2 regions of the Parendozoicomonas sp. 2304DJ65-17 genome follow, and region 2 is predicted to be linked to the other one. Evidence: riboswitches for the same ligand, from Rfam matches in the RefSeq annotation. Region 2 holds a riboswitch; the other holds the start of a gene.

Region 1 (16,072 bases), on a different contig from region 2:
AGCTGGTCTGGATACATTGATCCTGCTGCCAGTGAGTTAATTGGTGCAGAGCTCACCATACATCTGGTTGAAATCTATCTGGGTATCTTTATTGGTGCGGTGACGTTTACCGGCTCGCTGGTTGCATGGGGAAAACTGAACGGGCAGATCTCTGGTAATCCTCTCATTCTTCCCTTTCGTCACGGGCTGAATGGTATAGCCATCCTCATCTGCCTTTGGATGATGACCTACTTCGCATCGAATCCACACACCGCTCTTTCAACATTTATGCTGATGTTGATGACAATCATCGCTCTTGCCCTTGGCTTGCATCTTGTTGCAGCCATTGGTGGGGCGGATATGCCTGTAGTTGTTTCCATGCTGAACAGCTATTCCGGCTGGGCTGCAGCGGCTACCGGCTTTATGTTGGGCAATGACCTGCTGATTGTTGTGGGTGCTTTAGTGGGCTCTTCCGGTGCCATTCTCAGCTACATCATGTGTCAGGGAATGAACCGCTCCTTTATCTCTGTGATTATGGGCGGCTTTGGTACGGATAGCGCAGCAGCTCCAGTCTCCACTGGTGAACAGGGTGATGCAGTAGAAGCTTCAGCCGCAGATGTTGCCGACGATTTGCAGAATGCCAAGAGCGTTATCATCGTTCCCGGTTTTGGTATGGCCGTTGCCAAAGCTCAGCAGGTTGTTAAGGAGCTGACCGAAACTCTGCAGAAGAAAGGTTGCACTGTTCGTTTTGGTATTCACCCGGTAGCCGGTCGTTTGCCAGGACATATGAACGTTCTGCTGGCCGAAGCGGATGTTCCTTACGACATTGTTCTGGAGATGGATGAAATCAATGATGATTTCCCGGAAACAGACGTGGTGCTGGTGATTGGAGCAAACGACACTGTTAACCCGGATGCACTGGAACGCCCGGATTCACCGATTGCCGGTATGCCTGTGCTTAAGGTGTGGGAATCCAAGCAAGTGATTGTGCTTAAACGTTCACTGGCTTCCGGTTATGCTGGCGTTGAAAACCCACTGTTCTTTAAAGAGAACACCCGTATGTTGTTTGGTGATGCCAAAGACAGCGTACAAAAAGTTTTGAAGGGGCTTTAAGCGACACCGGTTCCTCAGATAAAGGGTGCTGGTTTCAGCACCCTGTGAGAAAAATAATAATGAAGATGTTTCAAAAGCAGGACCCTTACGTCATTACCTGCGAAGCCAATACCGAGTACAAGATCTGTCGATGTGGGCAGACTCATAACCCACCCTATCACGACCCGGACAACTGCCGCTGCGAGCCGCATGTCCTTTGCTATCAGCAAAAAACCCTGCAATGGGTTTGCGGCTGCGCCAAATCGAAAGAAATGCCTATTTGTGACGGTGCCCATAACCCCAGAAATGAAATGACTGTGTGGGAAGCGATTAAAGATATTATTTCTGGTAATCGAAGCCGTTAGGTTGCTCTACAGGCAACCAGCCTCCCCCTGCTGAAACAGCCCTGCCTGACGATATCTCTATGAGAGCTATCTGAGAATATTGTTATGCTGCGCGGCATCTATCCTAAACCGCCAATTACTCATCTGCCACTGGGTAGGTGCTTAGCAAACGCGCCCCCAGAACCGCTAAAAACTCACAGTACCCGCATTGCTACTGAAAACACCAATATTCCACTGGGTGGTAAGGATAACTGGAAGACTCTTGATCAGTGGGATGTAAAGCCCGTTCAAGGCCCTAAAAATCTGTATTTAAGGCAGGATTCTACTGGTTCCGATACATTTTCTGATTCAGGTATAGGAAGCAGCTGTGGCAGCTCGCCTGTCAGCCCTATTCCAAGCTCTCCTGAGAGCCTGCCTTCCCCCATGCTTCACCAAACAAAACTTCTCATGCATGGAGAGCTGGCAGGTACTTATACCCGGCCCTTTCCTACGGAGCTGAATATCAGCCCGGAAAACCTGCGCTTTGGTGATTGGCCGGAATGCCCTGTATCCAAAGACGATATGCAATGGGTTTCAATCATCTTGATGCGAGAGGGAAAGGCTCACCAATTCCGACCTGGTGAACCTGTACCGGAGGAGTTCAGAACCCCAAACGCAGTAGTCGTTAAACCCAACAATATGTTTGGGATTATCACTAAACGTCCTGCTCCCAAGATGGATTTCCAGAACAACTATAAGGTGCTGGATCAGAGCCAGATTAAAACACCGGCCTACCAACTGGCATCGATTTGCTGCGGCGACAGGCCTGCTGGCATTATCCATTTTCCTTCACGTTTTGATCCGCAGCTGGAACAGCTGGATAAAATTGAAGGATTGGGATTCAAAGTGTTCCCCGACCCTTTTGGCGGAGGAATATATACAGTTGTTGCCAGGCCGGGCAGAGATGCAAGGGAGAAAGCGGAGCGTCTGGAGGCCTTGCTACATAAGGAATGGAGGCAGGCTGGTGAGGATATTCAAAAGGGTGTGCCAAAGCATATTGCTCTTTTACGCAGCAAAATCAGAAACCTGAAAGATAGAAAGGATCAGGAGTCAATATCACCTCAAAGCTCCAGATATGAGCTGGCTCAGGCACGAAAAGAGCTCTCCGAACAGAACCAGTCGCTCCTCTATGAACCATTGCCTCCCTCCCAACGATCTGCCCGGGAAAAAGCTATTTCCAGCCGGGTAACAGAGCGCTTTCTCTCACCAGAACAGACTCGCAAGAAGTTGAGAGATATGGCGGTAAGAGTTGCCAAAATTGGCGCTCCTCAATACACCCCTGCCAGCTCAAGAATGGCAGGGCTTGATCGAGCAATCATGAGATATGAGCGGAAGCTGGAGGAACATATACCAGAAAATCTGACAGATGCTGAAGATACCGTGAAAGAAGCAGCTTCAATGCTTGAGCGTATCCAGCTAAAGCTCAAGGAGGTTCTCGCCAATCCCCACAATGGAATTACCGATGATGAAGAGAAAATCTTAAATCAACGCCTTCAGGAGCTTGGTAACGACAAATTACTGCTCTTTCAGGTTCTGGATTCTCCGGCCCTTTCATCCATTGCTGGCAAAATGAGCTGGCAGGGCGCAATGGAGTTTAAGCGGGTGGGCTACATGCTTGATGATGAGCTGACTCTGCCCGGTCCCTGGAGAGATGAAGACCTTGATCCGAATCATCCACCAAAATTGTTAGGTAAAGGCGCTGAAAACGAGGTCTTTCTCTTAACCTTTAAAAACGGCGCAAAACGGGTATTTAAACCTGAGCCGGCAGTAGATACATCAGCCTGGGTCGATATCGTTACGCCAGAGCTCTATCACGACCAACTACACCCTAATCTTACAGCAAGAAATCTTGCCACAGGGCAGATAGCACAACTGCTTGGTATGGATATTATGCCGGGCATGTCTTTCTGCGAGCATGACCATATGATCGGACTGGAGATGGAACTGGCAGATGGCCAACCTGCCTGCGCTTCTGAACATTCAATTACCGGACAAGGCTCCAAACGGAAACTGGGTTATCAGATGCTGGTAGAAGGGAAATGCAAACCCGAAGTACGTGCGAAAATATTGGCAGGGCTAGCTGACCTGGAGCTTTTAGACGCAATCTGTGCTCAACCAGATCGCCATCCAGCCAATTACTTTATTGATTATGAGACAGGCAAAGTGACTGGTATTGATAATGATACTTCGCTTTATCCTTTCAGCGACATAATTGCCCCTTCTGCTGACCAGAAACAGTTTGGCGCATGGCGCAAAGGGTGTCGGGCTGGATATCCACGATTGATAAATCGTTCTTCCTACGATCGACTTATGGCATTAGATGCAGAAAAGCTATGTAATTCTTTGCCAAAGTGCTTTGACCAAAGAATCAGGGATAGTCTTAAAGAGCGTATTAATCTAATGAAGCGCCATGGCGAGGCTTTAGAGAGTGCAGGTCGAATCGTGGATAACTGGGATACATGGCGCCACCCTACAACAGGTCGGGATGCAATAACGTTTCTGGACAATACTTTTGATAGTGTGGAATTTCGGGAAAGACTTGCCTTGGAAGAAGAGGAAGGAAGAATTCGACCCATTCTTGAACGCTATAAACGGTATGAACCTCTTTCGGCGTACGAAGATCAGCAAGTGAAACACTATTTCATGCACTGTCAGTTAGTACGAAATGACGAAACAAACAAAAAGCATGCGATAACCAGAAGCTACCTATCAACAGCTGCTTATTAGGGACAGAACACCTATGGATATCAGAATACCCTCACCTCTCTCTCTGGCTAAGGTATTGGATAATCTGGAAGAGCTGAATGTTCCAACACCTCCACTACCTGAAAAGTTGATGACGCGTATACAGCCATTGTCAGACACGTCTTACGGTTCAGAACTTATCCCGCACTCCCTCTATCAGCTGGAATCACTTCTTGATGATCTCCAAAAATGCTGGCCATTACCTTTTTTCTTTTTTGGGTTGGCTGGTCATGGAACAAACTCTCAGGCAGCGCATTATTACCTGCTAACAGATCAATATGCCTTGTTTATTCAGCGTGCAGCTCCATCTATGAATCGTGAGCTGTTTGACCGTGAAGAATTTGAACAGGCTATATCTCTGGCTGTAGAACTGAGCTGTCATCCTGCACTGGATAATAACGACCAAAAGCTGGTTGTAGTTGATTCAGACAGATTATTCAGCCGTATTGGTCGATGGAAAGATAATCAGATGATCTGGGATCATGAAGTACCCAATGCAATAAGTTATACACGTGAACATCTTTGATGACTATGGCAGCACTCATGCAAACTAACGTTTAAACGTTCCGAGAAGCAATCCTCTTCACCCTTAACCAGCCCGCCTCTTTTTCTGTTGAAGATATGATTTCTTCCTATACTTCAGCCCTCTCAACACGAGGTGCCTTATGAAGCCTGAAGAGCATATCGAACATCTGAAAGAGCAACTCACCAACTATGAGAAGCTTTATGGTCAGATGGAGTCTATCTGCCTACTGACTCTGAGAGAGCAGAGAGAATTTCGGCAGGAAGTTGGGATGAGGTTTCAGGCAATAGATAGACGATTCGAAAGGCTTGAACAAAGATTCGATGGCCTGGAACTTCTCATCCGGCAAAAACTCTGCGACTAAACAGTTCTAAACTGAGATAGCTTCAAGAACCCTTCTCAACCCAGAAGGAAGAGAAACCGGCTTTTGGGTTTCTCTATCCACATACACATGCACAAAATGCCCCTGAGCCGCAGGTGTATCCTCACCTGCTTTGAACAGACCAACTTCATAACGAACAGAACTGTTCCCTAAATGAGCAACGCCTATACCTGCATAAATATCTTCTGGAAAAGCTACACTGCGAAAATAACGACATTGGGTTTCTACAACCAGCCCAATCACTTCACTGTTATGGATATCCAGAACATCCTGATCAATCAGGTAACGATTTACGGCAGTATCAAAGTAACTGTAGTACTGCACATTGTTGACATGGCCATAAACGTCATTGTCCATCCAGCGAGTTGGTATGGTGATGAAATGTTTATAATCTGCTCGAACTTCAGGTGTTTTGTATGCTGACATGAATCCTTTCCTTACCAGGCAGCCTGATAAATTGCTAATGCGTCTGCCTCAGAAACTTCGCGAGGATTATTAACCAGTAACCTTGTTTGCTTTATGGCACTGTCAGCCAAGCCTGTCAGCGCAGGTTCAGGAATGCCGTAGTTTCTCAATCTGGTTTTTAAACCAAGCGTTCCATTCAGTTCTTCCAGTGAATTGATAAATGCCTGACTGCGTTTCTCAATGTTTTGAATCACTGAAAGTTCTGGGAATACAAAGGGGGCAAGATGAGCATATTGCTCAACACATTCACTCTGGTTAAAACGCATAACGTGGGGAAGAAGCAGCGCATTGGTTAACCCATGGGAAAGGTGAAAAATCCCACCAAGTGGATAAGCCAGAGCATGAACCGCAGCCACAGGAGAGTTCGCAAACGCCTGCCCTGCCAACATAGAGCCCAGCAACATATTTTCCCGGGCTTTTAGGTTTGCGCCGTTGTGTACTGCCTCTTCAATATTTGTCCCAAGAAGGGTCAGTGCCTGTTGAGCAAGAGTATCTGAAACAGGGTTATGGTTTGGATTACGAGATGTAAATGCTTCAATAGCATGCACCATGGCATCAACACCTGTTGTTGCTGTGACAACTGGCGGCAAACCAAGTGTTAATTCCGCATCAAGAAGAGCTACGTCTGGAAGCAGGCGCGGAGAAACAACACCTCTCTTCTCAGTTGCACCCACCGTGATGATAGAAACAGCTGTTACCTCAGAACCAGTGCCTGCAGTTGTAGGAATTTGAATTAAAGGCAGGCGTTGTCCTTTGACTTGATTAACACCATAAATACTTGCGAGAGACTCTTCGCCTCTTGCCAGAAGAGCAACCAGCTTGGCAACATCCATAGACGAACCACCGCCAAGACCTATAACGCCATCAATATCAGACGCAATGGCTTGCTTAGTGGCACTTAAAACCAAATGCTCAGCAGGATCTGCCTCCACGCCATCGAAAACCTCTGCTTTCACTCCAGCATTTTCAAGTGCTGACAACGCAGGATCCAGCAATCCGGCTTTCACAATCCCCTGATCGGTAACCACGAGAACACGCTTACCAATTATTTGCAGGCAAACTTCTCCCAGATTGGAAATTGCACCAGATTGGCAAATGATTTTTTGGGGAGCGTGAAACGTAAATCCATCCATGCCGTGTCTTCTTTTTATTATTCAGGCTGGATTTGATAGTACCTTTACACCTCGGTTAGGAAAAGTTGTGCTTAGAAAAAGTCTCTCAGGGATACCAGAAAACCCTCTGGGAAACATCAGGCAACATACATAAATGAATACTTGCTGGTCACGCTTGTTAGCCAGCCTATGTATATGTGTTTGCTTTGCTTACTTAATATGAATGGCTAGGAAAAATTTATGTCATAGATACTCAATTGGATATTTCGTCACTATAGAAGGGAGTCTTATGAATACAACATCTGTTCCCATTGCTGGAAGCTCATCTTCTGGTACCAGCGGAGTGACTCCTCCAGAATCAAATACTGGTGAAACAGGTCCTCAAGCGGATAAGGCAAAAGACATTCAGCCGAAAGTCATTAAAGGCACCCATGTTAACAAGCATGGTTATTTACATACCGTCTATTTGGTTTCTTCAAACACAATTCTGCCGAGTTGCCAAATTTGCTTTGACGATTTCATTTCAGTAAACAGAGTTTGTCTTGCTCAACGAGACAAGTCTGTTTGTAGTACATGCGCTGAAAAGGTGTTGAAGAAAAGGAAGCCCTGCCCTTTTGATAATAAGCATCACAAGCCAAGCATTCGCAGATTGAGGGACTTTCAGAGTGATGCCAAGCAGGAAATGGCAGAGATAACTGTTGTGTGTATGGGTTGCGGAAATAAAAGTAATCTTTTGGATATTGATACCCATGATAAGTGCCAAGGGGAATCACAAACACCATCAAAAGACTTGTTTCTCGACCTCGATGAATTGACTAGTTTGTCCAATCGCTTTAGAGGTCAATCTCCAGAAGCTGAGAGCGACAGTGAGGAGGAAGATGATGATGATGATCAGTCTGATTGGGACCGCTCTAGCTTAGAAGGCTCTGTTCTATCCTCCCATCACTCGTCCCTTACTAGTGTTCATAGTTCCGACGGTGAAGAGTCAGAGTGGGAAACATACTATGAAGAGAGCATAGCTGAGCCTGTATCTGTGCACTCAACTTCTCTATGCGATGTTGATGTTAATGAGGAAACAGAGTCTGTCTGGGAGGATTACGACTCAAACCTATATGAATCTGCCTCCGTGCACTCAGCTTCTGCACGCAATGTTGATGTTGATGAGGAAACAGGATCAATCTGGGAACACTATTCCTTAAAAGACTTCGAGTCGGCTTCCAGACACTCGGATAGTCCAGAGATTATTGCGGTGCCTGATGAAACAGATCAAAGCGATGGTGCATCTGGTCAAGAATCCTTAGTTGATCCAGAAGAACGTTCTACTTCACAACACGAACGGAGTAGCAATGAAGAAGATGAAACATCTTCCAGATGCTCAAGTACTCCAACTGTTGTTCATGTGTCCGATGAAGAGCATCTAAGTGATAAATCCTCCCAAACCCCTCCCCCAATTTTTCAAGTCACACAAGAACCTTCGGAACACGGACAGAGTGACGATGAAGGGGAGTCCGCCGTAGCGATAGTAATACCTCAGAGAGAAACTATTGTTATGAGCAACCTCAGGCGCTCTTCCGAGTCAGCTGACAGCTTCGTCAGTGCAGCAAGTAAGCCGCCCACCAGTGAAGATGAGCGAAGGAAACGTAAACGACCTGCTGAACCTTTAGAACAGAGTGGCCCTGTTAAGAAGGTGGCAGATTGGTTGTTTTCAATATGGGGCAGCAATTAAAAGACAGATACAAAAAAGCCGAAGCAGTTGTTAACCGCTTCGGCTTTGGTATTCGTGGTGGGCCCAGCAGGACTCGAACCTGCGACCAAGGGATTATGAGTCCCCTGCTCTAACCAACTGAGCTATAGGCCCACAGCGGCGTCAGATTATACGCATAGAGGTTCTTTGGTGCCAGTCCTGAACCTCTATATGATTATGATTTTTAGGGCTTTTCTGAAAAATAATTCCTCTGGCTTACCAGTCGATACCAATCTGGGCTTTTACCCCTGCTCTGTAAGCGTGACGTTCGTCTTTGACTTCGCTGATTGTATCTGCAATATCTGCCAGAGCCTGCGGACACCCTCGGCCGGTGATGATCACAGATTGCATTTTCGGGCGATTCTTCAGCGCCTCGATAATTTCATCCGTATCCACATAACCGTAGCGAGCGATGTAGGTCAGCTCATCCAGAAGCACCAGGGTAATCTCCGGATCTGCCAGCATCTTTTTGGTTTCAACCCAAACTTCCTGAGCGGCTTTGGTATCAAGCTCTTTATTCTGGGTATCCCAAGTGAAACCTGTTCCCATAACATGGAACTCTACACCTAACTTCTCCAGAACATTTCGCTCACCACAATCCCATTTACCCTTAATGTACTGGGCAACACCGGCTTTCAGGCCGTGGCCAACGCAGCGCAGAACAGTTCCAAAGCCAGAAGTGCTTTTCCCTTTCCCGTTACCGGTAACCAGGATAATAATGCCGCGTTCTTCATTCGCTTCAGCAATCTTGCTGTCGATATGTTCCTTTTTGCGCTGCATGCGCTGTTTGTACTTGTCGTCAGAACTGGTCATAGACTTGGCTCCAAAAAAAGGGGCACTGCTGCCCCTTGATATAAACAGTTCGATTAAATTTCAGGAGACCAGGAAACGGAAACAAAAACACCACGGGGCTCTTCGTTGTATCCATAACTGGTCTGGTAATCTTTATTCAACAAATTAACGAGCTTCAAATCAGTTTTCCACTCTTTCGTAAGTTGGGTACTCGCACGCAGATCGAATGTAGCAAAGCCATCAACACGGTCTGTGTTTTTTGGAGCGTCTTTGTCCCAGGAATGGCTCTGCGCTCGCATGATGCCGCCAAACGTATAACGACCGAACTGACGGCTAACGTCCACAATCAGGCGTTGCTTGGCTATACGACGCAGCTGCTGGTCTGTATCTTCATTCATAGGGTCAAGCAAAGTCAGGTTAGCCTGCAGATCCCAGTCAGCCAGCTTGGTTCCCAGTGCGAACTCCAGCCCTTTAATCTTCGCTTTGCTGATATTCTCAGCACGGTAGTTTTGAGCAGGATTGAGGGAGATTTTATCATCAATACGGTTTTCAAAAGCATTAACAGACCAATCAGCACGTAAGCCCGCAATGCTTTTACCACTGACAGATAACTCGGTATTGTAAGACTTCTCGGGTTTCACATCTGGATTAGGGGCAAAAACATTGTAGAGATCCTGAAATGTTGGAGCCTTAAAGGCTTTGCCCCACGACGCTACAACACGGATATCGGACGCAAAGCTCTTGCCGAGAGCAAAGCCACCGGTCGTTTCGTTGCCATACACTTCATTGTCATCCCGCCGTAGGTTAACTCGCAGATCGTAGGTGTTAAAGTTGATCTGCTGTTCCGCAAATATGGCTTTATTATCACGTGAGGTTACATCAAAGTCGGTAGAACTGATGACTCTGTCCTTATAGTAATCAACTCCTGCAATCAGAAGACTGTTCTCTGATGTGGCGATAGTATTCTGCCAGTTATAACTATGGCGGCGAGTGTCAAACTTGGAGCGACCATAGGGAGAGTCCTTGGCATTCTGATAATCCTGGTTATACCCAGCCGTTAAAGATGTCGTCCACCTGTCGTTGAAAATATGCTCGTACTTACCAGAAACCGCTTGCTGTTTGAATTCATAGTACGGTTTGTTAACTGGAGTAGAGAAGGGTGTGGAAGATGAGGTTGTATCGTACTCTGACTCACCTTCACTCTGCAGAAAGCTGACTGACACCGTGTCTTTGTCAGAAAGTTTATGGCTGATGCTCAAGTTACCACTGACATTTTTATAGCCGTCATTATCCGTATCAGTACCGTGTTCCTGCTTGGTACGATCATAGCCATCAGTATCAAAGGCATTCACTCCGGCAGCTATACGCGTTGCATCGTTTCCTCCAGAAGCGAAAACACTCAGCTCTCTTGTGTTTCTGCTGCCATAGCCAGCTTTGATGGTCGCAGAGGGCTTTGTACTGCCTTTGCGCGTAATAATGTTAACAACTCCACCAATAGCGTCGGCGCCATAAAGACTGGAAACCGGGCCACGGACAACTTCAATGCGTTCGATCTGCTCTGGAGAAAAATACTGCAGGCTGGCACCGCCAACAGTTGCACTGCCAATTCTCTGTCCGTCAACCAGCACTAAGGACTCATTATTATTAGTCCCTCTTATTGAGATTGAAGCTGCAGAACCCGGGCCGCCAGATGTTCTGATCTGTACACCAGGAAGTGTATTCAGTAAATCAGGAACACTGGCAGCTTGAGAGGTTTCAATATCTTCACGGGTAATAACTGAAACAGGTGCCAGTGTCTGATCAACTGTCTGGGCAGTTCGTGTGGCAGTTACAACAACGTCATCAAGCTGATAGACATCATTGCCATTTGCTGAAACCACGGAGCTTTGAGTTATTGGCAGCAAACAAACTGCCAAGGCTATGGGTGAGAGCTGTGTGCGCATGCTTTTTTATATTCCAGTTTTATTCAGGCTCTGGCCCGAAGCCTTCATTGAGAAATAAAAACGGAAAAGGGAGGGAGTATTGAGAACAGCCGTCCGAGAATTTTACTCATCCGCAAAATTCCTTAAGACAGGACCACAACAGGTCGCGCTGGCTACTTGGGTATTCCCGCCCAGTTTTCCATTTTCACAAAGGCAGGTTTCCTGACTCCAGTATCATCGCCTGACTCCACCTTCCCAAAGTCGACATCACTTCAGTGGTTTTACCGTTTACAACACGGTTGGAGGCAAACTCCTCTGTCACAGTTGCGGGCACAGTTCAGGCTTTCTACCTGATTCCCTATTGAGCCTACTCAGCACGAAAAAAATAACTTCTTCATGCGTCAATTCAGGCACCTTTGCGCAAGGCGCCAATATTATTCGCGTGCAATACGAATGTATAGGGCAACATCCCCGCCATAGGCGAAATACAGTCACTCTCCCTGTCTATAGTTATCTAAGGATCTCGTGGTTAAGTCGTACACAGGGAGTGTGATCCGTGAAGTCTATAGCAGCAGTCCTGGCCGCTGGGGTCATTGGGCTGAGCAGTGCTGCTGTAAGTGCCAGTTCGCTGCCAGCCAATCTCCCCCCGCCATCAGCAGGTATTACAGACCAGCGTCTCGACGCCTGGGAACAGCTTGTAGCCCGTTTGCGCTCAGCACCAGATAGTGAGCGCCTCAAGGAAGTGAACAACTTCTTCAATTCTCTCCTTTTCCGCAGCGATCAAACTGTCTGGGGGCAGGAAGATTATTGGGCCTCTCCTTCAGAATTCCTCAATCGTGGCACAGGTGATTGTGAAGATTACGCCATTGCCAAATACATCAGTCTTCGGCGCTTGGGAATGGATGACAGCCGATTAAGGCTGGCATACGTGCGCTCATTAACTCTTAGACAAGCCCATATGGTCCTACTCGTTAATACCGGTAATGGTGAACAGGTGGTTCTGGACAACTTAACCAGTGCTATGCAATCACCACAACGGCGAGGTGATCTGGAGCCTGTATATTCCTTCAATAGTTCCGGCCTCTGGCTACTGGACCAGCAATATCAGGAACAGCGTATAGGCCAGGCCTCACGACTGAGTCATTGGGTTTCACTTCAGGAAAAATCTCAAAATCCGGGTATATGGCCTTCCAGCGAATGATTATTGCCACCAAAGCCTATTAGTTCAGGCTTGCATTGCCCATAATAGCCCCCAAAGTTTTCCACTTCGTTATCAAAACGAACAGCTTTGGAAGAAAAGGGGACACTATGGGCCTGGGCAGTTGGAAAGAAAGATTGTTTGACTCGATGTCAGACATTAATGGTCATCGCTGGGGGAAAGTCATCAGCATTATTATCGCACTGTATGTGATTGCGATGATCATTCTCGGTGTGTACTGGAGTCAGGAGCCAGAAGCTTTTGATGTTAATGAAAATGCTACCGCCATAGCGACCAAACTCAATCGCCCAGTCGTGGCAGGTTTCACCTCCACCGCTACAGCTATCACCATTGGCGAAACTCTCCTCAACAAACCCGGCGGTTATACCCGTAACGATATAGCACCTCCCGGCGTATTTATGGACAACATGCCCAACTGGGAATTTGGTGTTCTGGTACAGCTGCGAGACTTTACCCGTGCAATGCGAAAAGATTTCAGTCGTTCACAATCCCAATCCAAAGAAGATCCTGATCTGGCTATTGCCGAGCCTCAGTTTAACTTTGACTCTAAAAGCTGGGCGCTACCCTCCAGTGAAGGTGAATACCAGCGCGGTATTGATAAGCTAGACAGCTACTTGCTGCGCCTCTCCGACAATAAAAACCCTGCACAGTTCTACACCCGTGCAGACAATCTGACTCAGTGGCTGCGCGATGTTGAAACCCGCCTGGGTTCACTGTCTCAGCGTTTGAGTGCCAGTGTTGGCAAAACCCGCCTGAATACAGATCTGGCTGGCGATGCATCTGCTGAACAATCTACTCCTGCAGCTGCGGAACTTCAGGTGAAAACACCCTGGACTCAGATTGACGATGTATTCTACGAAGCTCGTGGCACATCCTGGGCTCTTATCGAACTCCTGCAGGCTGTTGAAGTTGATTTCCAGGATGTTCTTGAGAAAAAGAATGCACTGGTTAGCCTGCGTCAGATCATTCGTGAACTGGAAGAAACCCAGGCTACTGTGTGGAGTCCGGTGATTCTGAATGGCAGCGGCTTCGGTGTTCTGGCTAACCATTCCCTAGTAATGGCCAACTACATCTCCCGTGCGAACGCTGCGATTATTGACCTGCGTACTCTGCTGACCCAAGGCTAATCCTTTTCTGAATCCATACCGGCAACCGCCGGTATGGATTTATCAAATGCCTTTCTTCAAGTAATCTTCTCTCCTTTCCGCTTTCTTTAAGCAGTTTCTTTTTTGAGAAAATCAGGCCATGGCGAAATACAACTCCCGCAATGTCGATACTCGTCTGGTATACAGCACAGATCAAGGGCGCATAAAAGAAGATAAAAAACCAAAGAACGAAGTCCCTGAGACAGACGGTGTTGTTCGTGTTCGTCCAGAGAAAAAGGGGCGTGGCGGTAAAACCGTGACCGTTATCACAGGCTTACCAATGGCAGGCAACGATTTGAAAGCCTTTGCTAAACAACTAAAGAAACGCTGCGGTGGTGGCGGTGCAGTAAAAGATGGCGCTATTGAATTACAGGGCGACCATGTGGATACCATGGTCGCCGAATTGATCAAGCTTGGGCACAACGCAAAACGTGCTGGTGGTTAAGTATTCGCTTTGCGGAAACGTTCAATAATATTGCGGGTAGGGCTGTCCAGCTCACTGGTGTCTCCGCCTCCCATCATTGGGTAAAGCTGTTTGCCGAGCAGCTTACCCAGCTCCACGCCCCATTGATCAAAAGAATTAATATTCCAGATCACACCCTGCACAAATACCTTTTGTTCATAGAGCGCGAGAATTGCTCCTAACGTTTTTGGCGTCAGGGAATCGCAGAACAGGATAGTGCTAGGCCGATTTCCAGGAATGACTTTGTGTGGTGCAAGCTGTTCGATCTCTTCCACCGAATTACCAGCAGCCTTCAGCTCTGTCTTTACTTCTTCCAGAGTTTTCCCGTTTGCCAATGCATTCACCTGCGCCAACCCATTGGTGAACAACCAGGCATGCTGGCTATCAATAGGCGTGTGGCTGGTAGCTGGCATAATAAAGTCAGCAGGAATCGTACATGTACCCTGATGTAACAGCTGCATGTAAGCATGCTGATCGTTAGTGCCTGCACCACCCCAAACGATAGGGCCAGTTACACTGGCAACAGGCTCCCCATCGTGCTGAACCCGTTTACCGTTGCTTTCCATATCAACTTGCTGGAGATGTTTTGGTAGATAACGAAGGCCATGATCATAACTGAATACAACATGGCTTTGAGCATTTCCCCAATGGCGATACCAAAGCCCAAGCAACGCCATGATGACTGGCATGTTTTGGTTAAACGGAGTGCGTCTGAAATGTTCATCCATTTCACCTGCGCCAGCCAGCAATTCGGCAAAGTTTTCATAGCCGACAGTGAGAGCAATGATCAGCCCGATAGAAGACCAGAGAGAATAACGTCCACCAACCCAATCCCACAGAGGAAGAATATTTTCCTTGGCAACTCCAAACTCTTTTGCAGCCTGAATATTGCTGGAAACAGCAATCAGGTGTTTCTCTAAATCACTCTCTTTAAGCCCGTTATTCAGGAGCCACTTTCTTGCAATTCTGCCGTTAGAAAGTGTCTCCAGTGTCGTAAATGTTTTGGAAGCGATAATGAAAAGAGTTTCTTCAGAGTTCAGTGACGCCAGGACATTGGAAATTTCTGCTGGATCAATATTTGCCACATAGTGAGGCGTTATCTGCCCGTTATAGAAAGGTTTCAGTGCATCTGTAACAACCTTCAACCCGAGATAAGAGCCACCAATACCAATATTCACAACATGACGAATAGGTTTACCAGTGTAACCGCACCACTTATTTGAATGAATTTTCTGGCAGATAGTTTTCATCTGCTCCTGTGCGGCATGAATGTCTGGCTTTACGTCTTTGCCATCTACCAACACTTCTTTAGCATCAAAGCTGCGAAGGGCGCTGTGAAGTACAGCCCGCTTCTCCGTGCTGTTAATAACAGCACCAGTAAACTGGCTCTCAATAGCTCCCGCTATATCAGCTTCTGTGGCTATGGATAACAGTTTCTCGAGAATTTTGTCATCAATCAGATGCCGGGAGTAATCCAGCAACAAGCTACAGGCATCAATGGAATAACGATCAAAGCGGTCAGTTTCTTTTGCAAGTGCGGTACGAAGAAAATCGGCAGGGAGTTGCTGATATAGCTTTCCCAACTCGGAAGACGCAGAAAAACCGGGTAAGGCTGAAGATTGTGTGGTCATTCCTTGATGCTCCGAAAAACCAGATTGAAAACAGTTTAACTGAACATGCAATGCAAGCATTGTTCCTGGGCTGCAAACATCTGATAAATCAAAAAACCGCCAGTCTGATTAACAGACTAGCGGCTTAGTTCCTTTGAATCAGCACCTTCTGTATGAAGGTTTTTTTACGCTACCTGAACAGGGATCGCGTTGGCACTGTGGCTGACAGTGTTGTCTGGATTCATATAAAGCAGAGCAGGCTTGTGATTGGCGCACTCAGCTTCAGAGTAATTGCCATACGCACAAATGATCACGCGGTCACCTGGCTCAACCAGACGAGCGGCTGCACCGTTCATGGAAATGATTCCAGAACCGGCTTCACCACGGATAATGTAAGTGGTGAAGCGCTCACCATTATCCTTGTTGTAGATTTGAATCTGCTCAAATTCGCGGAGACCAGCCATGTCCAGCAGATTACTATCGATGGCACAGGAGC
Region 2 (16,072 bases):
TAATCTGATTGAAGCCTTTGCCAGTGATTGCGAAGTGATTCGTGCCGGTTCTACCCGTCTTGTACATCTTGCAGAAAACAAACTCCACGGCGAACCCGTTGAGCAGAACGAGTTTGATGAGATTCTCGAACCTTTCAAATCTGCGAAACAGAGGCCAGATCATATTGTACTTGGCTGCACTCACTTCCCTTTGGTGAAAGAAGAACTCAGCAAAAGCATGCCGGATGTAACATGGGTTGATTCAGGAGAAGCGATTGCACGCCGGGTTTTCAGTCTTCTGGGAAATCCAGCATCCGAAAAGTCTACAGCTCCTGAACATCAGGTTTTTTTCACTGGGGACAGTGATTCTCTACCACCATTAAAGGCTTCTTTCCAAAAGCGTGGTTTTACTATTTCAGGAAACGGGCTGGTTAACTGACGGGAAGTGCGTTTGAAATTTCAAAATAAAAAGCCTGTCTGAACATCTCAGACAGGCTTTGTTTTATCAGGTCACAGAGAACTTATAGAAGACGTGCGTCGTAGTACGCCATCTCAGAGATCTTGTGATACTCCGTAGCCTGAGCCGCAAACTTGTTGAAGGACTCATAAACCCGCGCAGCCATTGGGTTGCTGGCAGAAACCTCTTTGGCAACCTGTTCCGCAACCGTATGCAGGTTCTTCAGAACATCATCTGGTAACTTCAGAACCTGAACACCATGGTCGTTCTTCAGCTGCTCAAGGGCCATGTTGTTACGGGCAGTGTACTCATCCAACATGGAAAGGTGAGATGCCTTGGTGGCAGCGTTAACAATAGCCTTCAAATCGTCCGGCAGTGCATTCCAGGCATCCAGATTTACAGTAAACTCCAGAGTTGAACCTGGCTCATGCCATCCTGGGTAGTAGTAGTACTTGGCAGCTTTATACAGGCCAAAGGCCATATCGTTGTATGGACCAACCCATTCTGTTGCGTCGATACTGCCAGTCTGCAGTGCAGTAAACAGTTCACCACCGGGAACGTTAACCGGAGAACCACCCAGACGCTTGAGGACTTCACCACCCAGACCTGGAATACGCATCTTCAGGCCTTTAAGGTCATCCAGAGATTCAATCTTGCGATTAAACCAGCCAGCCATTTGAACACCGGTACTGCCACCAGCAAATGGTTTGAGGTTGAAGTCTGCGTACAGCTCATCCCAGAGTTCCTGTCCGCCACCATTGTGGAGCCAGCTACTCATTTCCTGAGCATTCAGGCCGAAAGGAACAGCAGTAAAGAACTGGGTAGCCGGGTTCTTGCCTTTCCAGTAGTAAGCACCACTGTGTCCCATTTCTGCAGTACCACTCTGAACACCATCAAAAACTTCCAGAGCCGGAACAATTTCACCAGCGCCGTATACCTTAATATTCAGACGACCAGCGCTCATGGAATTAACCATTTCTGCAAAGCGCTCTGGAGCTGTTCCCAGGCCAGGGAAGTTTTTAGGCCAGGAGGTAATCAGCTTCCAATTGATAACTTCTTGTTTAGCGACGGGGTTGGTTGGTGTTTCTGGCGCACAGGTCAGCTCTTCTTTGGGACCACTGCAACCGGCAACAACAGCACCTGCAGCACCAACGCCTAGAGCTGTAATTAACTGACGACGTTTCATCTGTTTCTTTTCCCCTCTTTTATTATTGATTTTTATTGTTCTTATTTTCTGAGAACAAAACATACTATCCGGTCGGAAAAAATAGTGCCAGCAGACCACTTTAAACCTGACCATCGTTGCCAATTATTACCAGACCTTCAGTTTTCGAGAATGGCATCTTCCTGAAAACCAGGGTGAAAGGGTTATATCAATACAGGTAAACTTCGCTAGAAATACACAGACGGTACCTGCTGTGAGTGCAATAAATAAGGTTGGGCCCAAAAACCTGCGCAACCTGAATGCCATTCGCCTCGTTATATTTACAACCGAATTGCTGGCCTTATTCGGTGTTCATTATTTCTTTGAAATTTCTCTGAACTGGCTTCCCCTTTTCATTGTTTTTGGGGTGTCCGCTGGCTTGATGACCTATACGTGGTTTGTCTGCCAGAGAAAGGCTATTGCGTCACCAACTGAACTCTTCCTACACCTCCTGGCCGATACGCTGATTCAAACCGCATTGCTTTACTGGAGTGGTGGATACACTAATCCCCTGATATCGGTTTACCTTGTCACTGTGTCTATCAGTGCTGCCCTGCTCCCACTCAAGCAAAGATGGATTATTACGACCCTCAGCATTGTGGGTTACACCTTGCTGCAGAGTTGGTATCAACCTCTGATGGCCAGTGAGAATGGAATGATGGCTTCCCACCACGGTATGTCCAAAATGGCGACCCTTCACCTTGCCGGAATGTGGATGACATTTACGATCAGCGCCTTTCTTATTACAGGTCTGGTTGCCCGTATGGCAGACAGCCTTCGCGCCCACAGAGTCAAAGTTGCGGCCGGACGTGAATACCAGTTACGCAACGAACGAATCCTCGCGGTTGCAACAACAGCTGCCGGTACAGCCCATGAGCTGGGTACACCGCTTTCTACCATGAGTGTTTTGCTGAAAGAGATGTCGCTGGAGTATGACAAGCCATCGCAGCTTCTGGAGGATATTGCTCTACTCAGAACACAGGTAGACACCTGCAAAGAGAGCCTTACGAAAATTGTTGTTAACAGCCAGAACCAAAATCCATCAGTTCAGCAAGCACAAAACTTTATTCTTCAAACTCTGGATGAATGGCAACTCTTACGACCAGGGGTTGATGTATCTTTTGAATACCCTGAGCACTTCAAAGGCCATATTGAAACAGACCAGTCTCTGGAAATGGCCCTTATCAATCTTTTAAATAATGCTGCGGATGCAAGCCCCGATTTTGTAAAGGTGGAGCTCTCTCAAGATTCTGGAGAGGTGATTCTGCAAATCAAAGACAAAGGACAAGGTTTATCTGCAGATGTTTCGGAACACCCGGGATACACAACAGTGTCCACCAAAAAAGGCGGACTTGGGCTTGGGTTACAGCTCAGTGCTGCCACTATAGAAAAGCATAACGGTGTCGTTCGCCTTTATAATGCGAAAGAAATTGGAACAATCACTGAAGTAAGGTTACCTGAGGTTGACAGTAATGGATGACTTATCTTCCTGCATCGACCCACAACAGAAAGTTCTCCTTGTTGATGACGACGATACCTTCTGTCAGGTGCTGGCCAGAGCCATGCGCCGACGGAATTATGATGTGCGCGTCGCCCATTCTGCTGAGCAAGGGCAGGAAACCCTGAAGAGCTATAAGCCCGACTTAGCCGTTGTTGACCTTAAAATGGGAGGAGCCAATGGCCTTGTTCTGATCCCATCTCTGTTAGCCAGCAATGCAAACATCCGAACTCTAATTCTTACCGGATATGCCAGCATCGCGACTGCTGTTGAGGCCATACGCCTGGGAGCAACAAACTATCTCTGCAAACCAGCTGATGCTGACCAGATTCTTACGGCTCTCAATGAAAAACCCGCGGAGCCAGATTCTGTACCTGTAGCTGAACGACCACTGTCTGTAGACCGCCTTGAATATGAACATATTCAGCGGGTTCTGCTGGAAAATAGCGGAAATATCAGTGAAACAGCCCGCCAGTTGGGAATGCACAGGCGGACATTGCAGAGAAAGCTGAGTAAGAATCCAGTTAAAGCTTAAGAACTGGTGGCAGCTGAACGCTGATACCCTTTCAACGCATGCCTCTGGTAAACAGAGCACAATGGAGCAGAGAGAATTCTGCTGATCTTTGTGCGCCATTTGCCTGCCAGCGTAGGAGAGCCTGTTCCCAAAACCGGATTTGGCGAGTATTCCAGAATATCCTCTTCGATATGACGGGCCATTTGCGTTCCGCAAATAGCCTCAACAGCTAAAAGGCCAGCCTCATAAGAACCAATAGCAGGCCCGGCACTAAAGAATTTACCGTCAGCAACAACTTCCTCATGGCACACTATCGCCCCCAAAGGAGACAACAAGCTTGTCATATGAAAATTGGTTGTTGCACGCTTGCCCTTTAGTAATCCGGCAGCACCAATCACCACAGTTCCAGCGCAAACACTGATAATTCCTCGTGCCTGAGGCTCCTGCTTCCGAATAAAATCCAGAACTTCAGAATCTTTACTTTCCCATGGCATAACAGCTCCGATTACCAGCACATCAACCTGAGGGCATTGTTCGAAAGTTGTGTCTGCGGCAATGGTTGGCCCAAAAATGCTTTGAGTTTCGCCGGGTTCTTTCCAAACATAAAAAATCTCAGTTTCGGGAACAGAACCCAGAACATCTATAGCGCCCATAACATCAGGCAGATAGAGATTTGGCGGAGTAAGAACGGCAACCTTTAAAGGCTCAACTTTCTCCAGAGACTGTGTCTGATGTTCAGAAGGCTGACCAGAGAATCTTCGTTTGGGGTTATATTCCAGATTTAATTCCAGCATGCTGGCAAGCGTCTTTCCACGCAAAGCCTTCGTCACCATAAAGGCTGACTCAATACCACCGGTAGATGGCCCCGAGGTATAAAACTTTCCATCAACAACAGTTTTGTTCTGCTCAACAGGAATCGCACCATACCGGGCCAGTTGATCCATATTGGAATTGTTGGTCGTTACTTTTACACCCTTCAAGACTCCGGCTTTTGCCAGTGCAACAACGCCACTCGACACACCAATAACATACTCAGCATGTTCTGCCTGGCGTCTTACAAATTCGATATATCGGGAATTATTTAAAGATTCTTCCGGTACCTCTCCAATAACCAGCACATCAAGATCAGGGCAAACTTCAAAAGTAATATCAGCCTTTATAGGAAACCCGGACTTGCCATAAACCAACCCTTCATTTTCAGCGGCATAGAAAAAACGACGCCTTGGCTGCAAACCAAAAACTGCCTGCAACCCAACAACGTCCGCTGCACGAAAACCCGGAGCCAGTGCAAAACCAATTGATACTTTCCTGAAGAGAGACACTCTGTCCATTCCGATAGTCCGCTGATGAGAGAAAGGGAGATGCCAGCTCTGCTACAACGGACACCAGCAGAGCATGGCACCTCAAAACACGTGCTATGTCGTTTGTTGAACACCTGCAGTTCTACCAGATACAAGCTTTTCAATTCCAACAAAGAGCAGCATGACTGCACCCGTTACCGGAAACAAAACTCCTGTCAGCACAACCAGGGCAATTAAACCTTTCTGCCTGCCAGACAAATCTTCGAGTTCCTGCTTAGCGGGTGCATTAATAAGGGACCCGGATGGAGTGCGTCGCTTCCACCATAAAACACCACCGGTCATAGAAATCAGGATCAAACCAACACAGACCAGTACCGCCAGAATGACATTCCACCAGCCTGCGGCTCCCATGTGATAGGCAATGCCGGCTGCCATAGCTTTGGCTACAAGGTTGTAGTCATCCCAATCAATATCGGCAAGAACATCACCGGTGTACTGATCCAGATGAACAGTTCTGTCACCAAAAGGATTTGTAGCATCACGACTCATAGTGACAGACATAATGCTGTAAACACCGGTCTCGCCATCAGGTAAGCCGATACGGAACGAGTTACTGAAAGCGCCTTGGTCTTTAATGTAAAAACCAAGTTCCCCGGCCTTTTCAAAAGCCTGATCCAACATTATCTGTCCATCAGCATTGGTGCCCTGGGATGTAGGAACCGCTGTTAGCTCAAGATTCCAGGGCACTTCCTTGAGACCATCAGTATTTAAATCAGCATGAGTGATTTTTTCAGGGTTGGATTGCCACGCAGAGGCAGATTGCTCATCCGGAAAGGAGTTCCATGGCTGAACCATTTTTGCGCCCCAGATACCGGTCCATGTCATCCCCGTCAGCAGAAAGAACAACAGAAACAGGCTTAGATAAAATCCCATCGAAGCATGAATGTTTTTCCAGGCGGCTCTTTTCCCCTTACTCCATTCAGAAGGTTTCAAGAACATAGGAATAAACATGCTTTTCAGGCCAGCACTGTTTTTTGGCCAGTGCAGATAAAGGCCCGATATCAAGAGTAAAAAGCCAAGACCGGCTGCCAGCTCAATCAGAGCATCACCGGTCTCTCCCAACAGAAATGTTCCATGAATATCATCGCTGATAGTGTACAGACGATCTGCGTTTTCAAAACTTCCCAGAACTTCTGCAGTGTAGGGATTTACAAAAGTCAGTATTGTGCCGTTCTCACCTTTGACCTTAAACAGACTGGAACTTTGATCAGAGATAGGGGGAACAAATTGCGCAACTCTCGAATCTGGATATGCACTCTGCACAGCGTTCAATTGCTGTTGCAACGATAAAGGCTGATTTTCAGCAGGAGCTTCAACGGTTGTTAATTCATCACCGTATTGCCAGGCATCTATCCACGGATAGGCCAGCATAACCAAACCGGTTATCGACAACATCAGCATAAAGGGGATGACATAAAGACCAGCAAAGAAATGCCAGCGCCACATGGCTCGATAAATATTTTTATTCATTAGTTTTCTTATTTGTCTCAGGCCTTATGGCTATTTAATCCTCCTCCGAATACTACTAATTTTTGTTTCTGTGAAAATGTGGCAAAAAGTCGCATTCAAAAAATACCCCGTACAAGTCGGGGTATTTTTTGAAGCTGAACAATGTATCAGGTGCACACATCCAATTTGGCGTAAGCCACCATCAGCCACTTGCTGCCTTCAGAATCAAAGTTCACCTGAACACGAGCCTGAGCACCCTGCCCTTCAAAATTGAGAACAACACCTTCACCAAACATTTCATGGAAAACCCGCTGACCTAAACGCAGATCGGTACCGGGAACATCGGCGCTGGCAATCGCTCGCGATGTTGCTGTTACCGGGCGACTGATACTGGCATTCAGACGCACTTCATCCATCAGTTCACGGGGAATTTCCCGCAGGAAGCGTGATGGGCGGTTAATGGTGTCCTGACCGTGAAGTCTGCGGTTTTCGGCATAGGTCATGTAGAGCTGTTCTTCCGCACGGGTAATGCCCACGTAACAAAGACGACGTTCTTCTTCCAAGCCGTCAGGGTCTTCCATAGACATTTTGTGAGGGAACAAACCTTCTTCCATACCGGCCAGGAAAACCAATGGGAATTCCAGGCCTTTAGCGGAGTGCAGAGTCATCATCTGCACACTGTCAGTAAACTGATCGGCCTGTGTATCACCGGCTTCCAATGCCGCATGGGCAAGGAATGCATCCAGCGGTGCGAGAGTTTCCTGTTCCTCATCATCAAACACTTCTTCCGGATCAAACTCCCGGCAGGCAGATACCAGTTCCTCAAGGTTCTCAATCCGGGCTCTGCCCTTCTCACCTTTCTCTTTCTGGTACAGCTCAATCAGGCCGCTGATCTGAATACAGTGATCAGCAAACTCGTGAAGTGGCAAGCTATCACCTGAAGCAGAAAGCCCTTCTATTAACTCAATAAAGTTATTCACAGAGTTAGATGCCCGGGCAGTGAGCAGTTTCTGGTTAATCATCTGCCTGGCAGCCTGCCACATAGGCATACCGGCACCACGAGCTACATCACGAATAGACTGTACGGTTTTATCGCCAATACCACGGGGCGGAACATTAATTACACGTTCCAGAGACGTATCATCATTCACGTTGTTGGAAAGGCGCAGGTATGCCATGGCATTTTTGATTTCTGCCCGTTCGAAGAATCGCTGCCCGCCATAGATGCGATAAGGAATACCGCAGCGCAACATGGATTCTTCCAGAACCCGTGATTGAGCATTGGAGCGATACAGGATGGCAATATCACTGCGAGCCATTCCACCATCAACTGCACTTTGAATGCGGTCACTGATAAAGCGGGCTTCATCCACTTCATTGAAGCCGGAATACACCCGGATCGGATCGCCATCAACACCGTCCGTCCACAACTCTTTGCCCAAACGGCCGGGGTTGTTATCAATCAGTGTGTTTGCGGCTTTCAGAATTGTGCCGGTTGAACGGTAGTTCTGCTCCAGCCTGATGGTTTTGGCATTACTGAAGTCACGGGTGAAGTTGTGGATATTTTCAATCTTCGCGCCGCGCCAGCCGTAGATGGACTGGTCATCATCACCCACAACCATCATGTTGTCGCGTTCTCCAACAAGGTTGCGCAGCCAGGCATATTGTACGGAGTTGGTATCCTGAAACTCGTCCACCAGCACGTAACGGAAACGGTCACGGTAATGGTCACGCAGCTGAATATTGGTCAGCCAGAGTTCATTGGAACGCATCAGCAGCTCTGCAAAGTCCACCACACCCAGCTGCTGGCACTGCTCTTCATAGGCGGTGTACACGGCATGCATGGTTTTCTCATACAGATCGTGGCCGGGATCGTAGTGCTGAGGGCGCAGGCCTTCGTCTTTCTTACCGTTAATAAACCACTGAGCCTGGCGGGGTGGCCATTTGCTGTCATCCAGCCCCATGGCTTTCATAATACGTTTTACGATTCGCAGCTGGTCATCGCTATCGAGAATCTGGAAGTTTTCCGGCAAACCAGCTTCCTGCCAGTGAGCACGCAGAATACGGTGAGCAAGACCATGGAAAGTGCCAACCCACATACCACGCACAGGCATATCCAACATTTCTTCAATACGGCCACGCATTTCTGCGGCAGCTTTATTGGTAAAAGTTACCGCCATGATTGACCACGGAGATAAACCTTCCGTTTGTACCAGCCAGGCAATTCGGTGCACCAGCACCCGGGTTTTACCACTGCCGGCACCGGCCAATACCAAACCAGAGCTGAGCGGAAGAGTAACGGCTTCACGCTGGGCATCGTTCAAAGAATCAAGAATTGCGGTGACGTCCATAGCTCTAATCAGTGGCTCCGGTGAGATAGGCTTGAATATTCCAGACTGCCAAGTGTAACGAAAACGGCCGCCGGTGTTTATCCGTTAAGATTCTGTTGGCTGACCTCCAATGCTCAACATATACCCAATCAACTACACCTTTCCCCATATTGAAAAAACAACACATGTCGTTAAACTGACAAAAACTGATACTTTGTAAGTATTGGCCGCATTTTTGACTTGCCATTAATTGCTTGTTTCGGCTTAATAAAATTAGAACGGAAGCACCAAAAAAAATAAGAACAGGGTAAGGATGCCCGGAGCATTACCAAAAGGTGTAACTTCCTGAGTCTATGAACCACACGGCCCAACAATTCAGTAACACTCTCGACCTTCCCGTTGTCGACACCGACAAGGGTTGGCTGAAGACCCGTGTGCGTGCCGAACAACTGAAACACCTGCACAAAGGCTCTTTGCGATTATTTATTATTGTTGGCCTTTGCTCCGCCCTGACATTTCTAATGCTATGGTCTGCCCAGAGCTATCTTCCTGCTGCCATCTTCGTAGCTGGTTTTGTTGGGTTCGGCTTGCTACGCAATCGCATGACCAAGACCTTTCTTTCCAGTGAGCTGAACCTTTCAAAGCGACAGGAAATCTGGTTTTTCCTTTTTAATCTTGCCAACTTTATTGCCAGCCTGTTGCTGACAGCCGTTGTTGTAACGTTTTTTCCTCTGCATAGCATTATAAATTTGATCATTCTATGCACAGCAGCGGCAGCCATTATTTTCTCTTGTGCTGCTCTTTATTCGAGCTACCTTCCAGCTTTTTTCTTCTTTTCAGTCCCACTGACTCTGGGTGTGTCAGGCTGGCTGTGGTTAAATTCTCCGGCCGATTTCCGAAACTGGGCTCTTGCAGGCCCGGCGCTATTGGCATTTATGTCCTACCCGGCCCTGTATGTTCATAAAGTCTCGATAAATGGCCTTACCCGACACTTTATGAATCAGGCCCTCAGTAAACGACTGGCCAAAGAAAATCGTAAAACTGATGAAGCCCGCCAGGATCTGGAAGAAACCCGTGCTAACCTTGAACATATTGTTTCCAACCGCACTCGTGAACTGACTCGTACCAACTCCCGCCTTAATGATGAGATTCTTCAAAGAGAGGAAGCCAGCCTGGCCCTTCAGGAGAGTGAGCAGCGCCTGACACAGGTTCTTGATGCCAGTCGTCTTGGGTTCTGGGACTGGAATATGAAAGACGAACTGATTTATCACAGTCGGTTCAAAGAGTTATTTGGTTACGACATTGATCAACTGGATGGCTTTAAAGGGCACCTCGAGCACCTGATTCACCCGAAAGACAGCCTTTCCGTTCGCCGAGCCATCATCTCTCATCTTCGGGGTAAGAAAGAACAGTACATTGCCCGCTACCGTATCCGTCATTCAGAAGGCCATTGGGTCTGGGTGGAAGATCGCGGTCAGGTTGTTGAGTGGGATGAAAGAAAGCGTGCTTCAAGAATGCTGGGTACCCGCCGGGACATCAGCTTTGAACGCCAGTATGAGCAGGAATCCAGGCTGGCTCTTACCGTGTTTGAAAATACCAGCGATGCGATTTTCGTACTGAATACCAGCTTCAAGTTTATGACCGTGAACCGGGCGTTCAGAGATTTAACGGGATATTCTGATGAAGACTTAATTGGTAAGTCTACTCTCGACCTGAATCCCAGATATGGCAGCTCTGATCGTTACCGCAATATGTTGGAAACCCTGTCTATTGAAGGCCACGTTCAAGGAGAAATCATCGAACACCGTAAAGATGGTGAAACCTTCCCTATCTGGATTCAGATTAATGCGGTAAAGGATAACAGGGACAACCTGATTCACTACGTTGGCCTATTCAAGGATCTTACCCAGCATAAAGAAACAGAAGAGCGACTGCGTTACCTTTCCAACTATGACTCTCTGACCGGCCTTGCCAACCGCGCACTGTTTCACTCTCGTCTCCATGAAGCTCTGAAGATTGCAGAAAAGGAAAATCAGGAACTGGCTGTGATCATGATCGATCTGGATCGGTTCCGACAGATCAATGATTCTTTAGGTCATTCCACTGGTGACGAACTGCTTCGCCAGGTTTCCCGCAGATTGCTTCGCCATACAGCACGGGTTCATACAACATCTCGACTGGCCAGTGATGAGTTCGCCATTGTTATTGATAACTGGACAGACAAAGAAACTCTGGAAGAGCTCTCCAAAGAGATTATTAATACTCTCAGCACGCCTTACACCATCGACAACCATGAACTGTTAATCGGTGCCAGTATTGGTATTGCCCGGTACCCCGAAAATGGCCGGGAGCTGCAAACCCTGATCTCTCAGGCAGATACGGCAATGAATCAATCCAAGTACCTGGGCGGTAATACCGTACAGTTCTTCAATGAGAATATGCGCACCTCATCCCACGAGCGGATGATTCTGGAACGTAACCTGCGGCAGGCCATTGATGGCGACCAGTTGGAAGTTTTCTATCAACCAAAGATGACACTGGCAGAAGGCTCTATTACGACGGCAGAGGCTCTTGTTCGCTGGAACCACCCGGAAGACGGGCTGGTGATGCCGGGGAAATTCATCGCTCTGGCTGAAGAAACCGGCATGATTAATGATATTGGAGACTTTGTACTGGAACAGTCCTGTCGACAGGCCCGTGCCTGGCTGGACCGCGGCTGGGAAATACGTGTCTCGGTGAATATTTCAGCGCATCAGCTTCGAAAAGGAAATCTGGCTAAACAGGTCAGGGAAGTTCTCGAGAAAACGGAGCTGCCTGCTTACCTGCTGGAGTTGGAAATCACAGAAAGTCAGCTGATGGACGATATTGAACAATCCATAGAAATGCTGACTCTGGTGCGGGATCAGGGCGTAACCCTGAGCATTGATGATTTCGGAACCGGTTATTCATCTCTCAGTTACCTGAAGCGTTTACCTGTTGATACCCTCAAAATCGATCGTTCCTTTATTTCCCACCTTGATAGCAATGACGATGACTCAGCCATAACCCGGGCAATAATCGTTATGGCTCACAGCCTGGATTTACGGGTGGTGGCAGAAGGAGTAGAGAGCCGGTCTCATATCGATTTTCTGCAGGAGCATTCTTGTGATGAAGTGCAGGGCTACTTTATCAGCAAACCTCTGCCGGTCACGGAGTTCAATAAGTTTCTAGCCCACCGCCTGCAGATAACCGCTTAATTTATTAATTCCTTCTATATTGAAATAATCCCTTCCTGCAAAGGAGGGGATTACCCGCTTTACTGATAAAAGCGGAGATTGAAATCCATTACAGCAGAAAGCACACAAGGAGGTGTTCGTGTCTGCCAAAGTCTTTATCGGGATCAGCCTGGATGGCTATATCGCTGACCGCGATGGCGGACTGAATTTCCTGACAGATCCTCCCAACCCTAATAATTTTGATTATGGGTTTGTGGAATTCATGCTCAGAATTGATGGTCTGGTGATAGGTCGCAAGACTTTCGAGGCCATTCGAAAATCCTCACCCAAGTGGCCGTTTTCCAAACCAACATTTGTGCTCAGTAAAACCCTGAAAGAAGTTCCTGAAGAATTGAAAGGGAAAGTTGAGATATTTGCAGGCACGCCTCATGAAATCGTCAGAGCCATGAAGATGAAGAAAGCAAACCGTCTGTACATTGATGGTGGCCGGGTTATTCGGAGTTTTCTTGATGAAGACCTGATTGATGAAATGACACTTATCCAGATGCCAATTCTATTAGGAGGAGGAACTCAGTTATTCGGCACTCTTACCGGACACATGGAATTTGAGCATATTAATACCGAAATTTTTCAAAATGGCCTGATCAAAACACGATACAGACGAAAACATTAAACTCCATACAAAACCCCCACTCACCTTACCTGCTTTTTTGTACAACCTTCGACTTTCCCTCATAACGAACTCTTGTGCTCCGTTATACCCTTCACAGCATTATTAAAAGCAACATTGCTTTTAAGTGTTTTGGTGTTTTCAGTGAATGAACTGAAAACAGGGAATGAGGTGAGAATCCTCAACTGTGCCCGCAACTGTAACAGGCGAGCGTTTGGTCATTTTGCCACTGGGAATAAATTCCTGGGAAGGCTAACCAAAATGCCACGACCCTGAAGTCAGGATACCAGCCAGAACATGAGGGTGTGTTCACACCCTAGCTACAGCGCGTTATCTGTTAAGAATCAGGCGGGTGTACCTGATCGTGTAGTCATACTTTTGGTTTCCGGTTTTTCTACCCCCTTCTGAACAGAGCCACGCCTGTTTTTGCGCACGCTTTGGATACAGAAAATAAGGTAAACCGGATTCTCACATGCCCCATTGCTCCTCTGGTACAGGCACTACCCTTCTTCTTGGCATAGCCACAGAGTCCGAATGTCCTAAAAATATTCTTGTCGCTGCAATCAACCAGTTTATGGAAGACGGCGAGCATGACTTTAATGTTTTAGCCTCTCTATCCTGCGCACGGGAAAGTCTTATAAAACCAATTCTCTCAGACATTGCTGAGAGTATGTCTCTGGAACTGGAAACCTGCCCTGAACGCTGGCAGGCAGCCATGGACAAATACGTTCACAAATATCACGGTGAATTGGAAGGCCTTCTGCTTCAGGCATCTACCTGCGCACTATTCAACAGTGGCCGCAAAAAACTTCAGGCTGAACCACGCATCATTGAAGTTGAAGGCCACCGTGTCGCCCTCGCCCTCTCCCGCATAAAAGATTTACCTCTGGCTGAATACCGAACACACATGGTGTTCTGCGGTATTGAGCCCTGTATTCCACAACAGGAAAGCAAAACCTTTGCTCACCGATTAAGAGGCATCGCTAAACAGCTTGGTCTAGGCAAAGGCGAACGCAGAATGAAAATCACCCGTAGCCACTGCTGCGGAGCCTGCCGCAGCGGCAGTGTTTCCGTGATTTATGAAAACCTTCAACCCGGTGAAACCGCGGTAAATAACGGTTCCTGGATTGCCCACGGTGATGAACTTTCGGATGAGCAATGGCTGCAAGCCTTTCAAGCTATAGATGAACGCCGCCCGCTCACAGAGGTTCTTGATGAACGTTACTTTGTGAAAAAAATGGTGCGCTGAATCATGGCCAAACACTCTGTCATCAGTCGCAGTCTAGATAAGAAAGAGCTACGCAGTGGTTATACCACCGGCGCCTGTGCCGCAGCCGCAGCCCGCGCTGCAGTGAAGACATTGCTGTCTGGTCAGGAGCAAAGCGACATCACCATAACTCTGCCTGTTGGCAGCGATGTCACATTCCCGATTACCCGCACAGAGTTTTTAGAGGAAGGCGTTCTCTGCGCAATTACCAAAGATGCCGGAGATGACCCAGACTGCACTCACGGTGCAGAAATCTGTGCGCAGGTTTGCCTGAAAGATAATCCCGGTATTGCGCTTGAAGGTGGTGAAGGTGTTGCACGGGTAACGAAACCCGGCATTGGGCTTGAAGTAGGTGGCCCAGCCATTAATCCGGTTCCCCGCAAAAACATTACCGAAATGGTTCAGCAGGAACTGGATCACTCTCAACACCTGGGAGCAGAAGTCATTATCAGTGTTCCTGCTGGGCGCGAGTTAGCGAAACAAACGATTAGTGAACGCCTTGGGCTTATTGGCGGGATATCTATTCTCGGCACTCGGGGCACAGTCAAACCATTCTCCACATCGGCTTACGCTGCCAGCGTTCGGCAATCCATTCAGGTTGCCACTGTAAACAATGTTTTTGGCTTCGCCCTTACCACTGGTGGACGAACAGAAAAGTTTGCCATGACCCAGTTTCCGGAACTTCCCCGAGAAAGCTTTGTTCAGGCCGGAGATTTTGTCGGTGTCGGTTTGCGATCAGCTGCCCGCTACAAGGCTAGAAAAGTTCTGATCGTCGGCATGATTGGGAAAATTGCCAAACTGGCAGACGGAGCCATGATGACTCATGTCAGCGGCCCTGCCGTCAACTTCAATATGCTCTCCACACTTGCCAGTGAACATGGCGCACCTTCTGAACTCTGTGAAGACATACGCAAAGCCAACACTGCCCGCCATGTTCTGGAACTGCTGCAAAACGATCATTCCGGCAAAACCAACACCGCTGCGATCTATAACGCTCTTTGCCAAAGGGTTGTAGCTGCCGCTGAAAGCTATGGCCGCAAGAGTTTCCCAGTGAGTTGTTACCTGATTGATTTTCAAGGCCAGCTTCTTGGCTCCTGCGAACAATCCGCGGGCCAGCATCAATAAATTTAGGGAATCTGAAATGGAAATAATGAAACAGATGACGTCTATGGGGCGTCACATTGAAGAAAGCTCTTTCGACATTATTGATCGAGAAGTGTGTGGCCAGATTGGCGGTGAACACAGTTACAATGCTGGTGAGTGGGATGTTGTTCGTCGTGCAATTCACACAACCGGTGACTTTGAGTTCGCCAAACTGTTCCAGTTCAGTGACGACGCCATTCAGTCTGGCATTGAAGCTCTGCGCAAGGGCTGCCCGATTGTTTCCGATGTTTCTATGATCGTATCCGGCCTCAGCAAAGCTCGCATGAGCGCCTTTGCCAATACCGCTCACTGCTTTGTTTCTGATGAAGATGTTATTGCCCAGGCCAAGGAGATTGGTAACACCCGTTCTATTCAGGCCATGCACAAGGCACGGGATCTAGGCCTTCTCGATGGCGCGATTATCGGTGTTGGTAATGCACCAACGGCTCTGCTCGAAGCTATGCGTATGGTTCGAGATGGTGAGATCAAGCCAGCGCTGATTATCGGTATTCCTGTTGGCTTTGTGTCCGCTGTGGAATCTAAAGATGAGCTGCACGAATCAAAGATTGCGCCTTATATCACCTCTCTTGGTCGTAAAGGTGGCAGCACTCTTATCGTTTCTTCCATTCATTCCCTGCTGATTCAGGCGGCAAACTAATGACTGCCATCACTGTTATCGGTATGGGCGATGATGGCTGCTCCAGTCTGAACAGCAAAGCCATTGGCGCTGTTCAGCAGGCTCAGGTTCTGGCCGGGAGTGAACGACAGTTATCATTCTTTCCTCAGTTTACCGGTGAGCGTATTCCTTTCGGCGGCAGAGGTTTGCAGAACTATCTCGACCGCATCATCGAAACCTCTTACGAAAACAATGTTTGTGTTCTAGCATCGGGCGACCCGTTGTTTTACGGGCTTGGTCGCAGGCTTTCTCGCCTTGTTGAGAAAGAACATCTTTCCTTTATTCCATCTCCGGCCAGTATTCAGCTGG

The links. A riboswitch is a leader RNA that binds a small molecule or an ion and turns the genes downstream of it on or off. The one in region 2 is predicted to bind cobalamin.
Region 1: linked by a shared signal. The riboswitch ahead of ACY2RR_RS20680 (TonB-dependent receptor domain-containing protein) and the one ahead of ACY2RR_RS16735 (hypothetical protein) in region 2 are both predicted to bind cobalamin.

The regions. Positions count from the first base shown of each region.
Region 1 covers NZ_JBYVJV010000010.1:131,357-147,428, forward strand. Annotated here, with positions in the region: gene pntB (Re/Si-specific NAD(P)(+) transhydrogenase subunit beta) at 1-1,092, shown strand, start outside; gene ACY2RR_RS20635 (hypothetical protein) at 1,152-1,436, shown strand; gene ACY2RR_RS20640 (hypothetical protein) at 1,521-4,181, shown strand; gene ACY2RR_RS20645 (hypothetical protein) at 4,195-4,725, shown strand; gene ACY2RR_RS20650 (hypothetical protein) at 4,865-5,086, shown strand; gene ACY2RR_RS20655 (acyl-CoA thioesterase) at 5,093-5,530, opposite strand; gene ACY2RR_RS20660 (iron-containing alcohol dehydrogenase) at 5,542-6,702, opposite strand; gene ACY2RR_RS20665 (hypothetical protein) at 6,971-8,407, shown strand; tRNA gene ACY2RR_RS20670 (tRNA-Ile) at 8,463-8,539, opposite strand; gene cobO (cob(I)yrinic acid a,c-diamide adenosyltransferase) at 8,642-9,238, opposite strand; gene ACY2RR_RS20680 (TonB-dependent receptor domain-containing protein) at 9,292-11,160, opposite strand; cobalamin riboswitch at 11,335-11,530, opposite strand; gene ACY2RR_RS20685 (transglutaminase-like cysteine peptidase) at 11,696-12,340, shown strand; gene ACY2RR_RS20690 (DUF2333 family protein) at 12,448-13,485, shown strand; gene yciH (stress response translation initiation inhibitor YciH) at 13,604-13,948, shown strand; gene pgi (glucose-6-phosphate isomerase) at 13,945-15,597, opposite strand; gene panD (aspartate 1-decarboxylase) at 15,762-16,072, opposite strand, start outside.
Region 2 covers NZ_JBYVJV010000006.1:318,344-334,415, reverse strand. Annotated here, with positions in the region: gene murI (glutamate racemase) at 1-418, shown strand, start outside; gene ACY2RR_RS16775 (TRAP transporter substrate-binding protein) at 501-1,622, opposite strand; gene ACY2RR_RS16770 (ATP-binding protein) at 1,855-3,120, shown strand; gene ACY2RR_RS16765 (response regulator transcription factor) at 3,113-3,673, shown strand; gene ACY2RR_RS16760 (DJ-1/PfpI family protein) at 3,670-4,983, opposite strand; gene ACY2RR_RS16755 (PepSY-associated TM helix domain-containing protein) at 5,068-6,483, opposite strand; gene uvrD (DNA helicase II) at 6,630-8,813, opposite strand; gene ACY2RR_RS16745 (EAL domain-containing protein) at 9,146-12,028, shown strand; gene ACY2RR_RS16740 (dihydrofolate reductase family protein) at 12,147-12,680, shown strand; cobalamin riboswitch at 12,794-12,986, shown strand; gene ACY2RR_RS16735 (hypothetical protein) at 13,150-13,926, shown strand; gene ACY2RR_RS16730 (cobalt-precorrin-5B (C(1))-methyltransferase) at 13,930-15,069, shown strand; gene ACY2RR_RS16725 (precorrin-8X methylmutase) at 15,086-15,745, shown strand; gene cbiE (precorrin-6y C5,15-methyltransferase (decarboxylating) subunit CbiE) at 15,745-16,072, shown strand, end outside.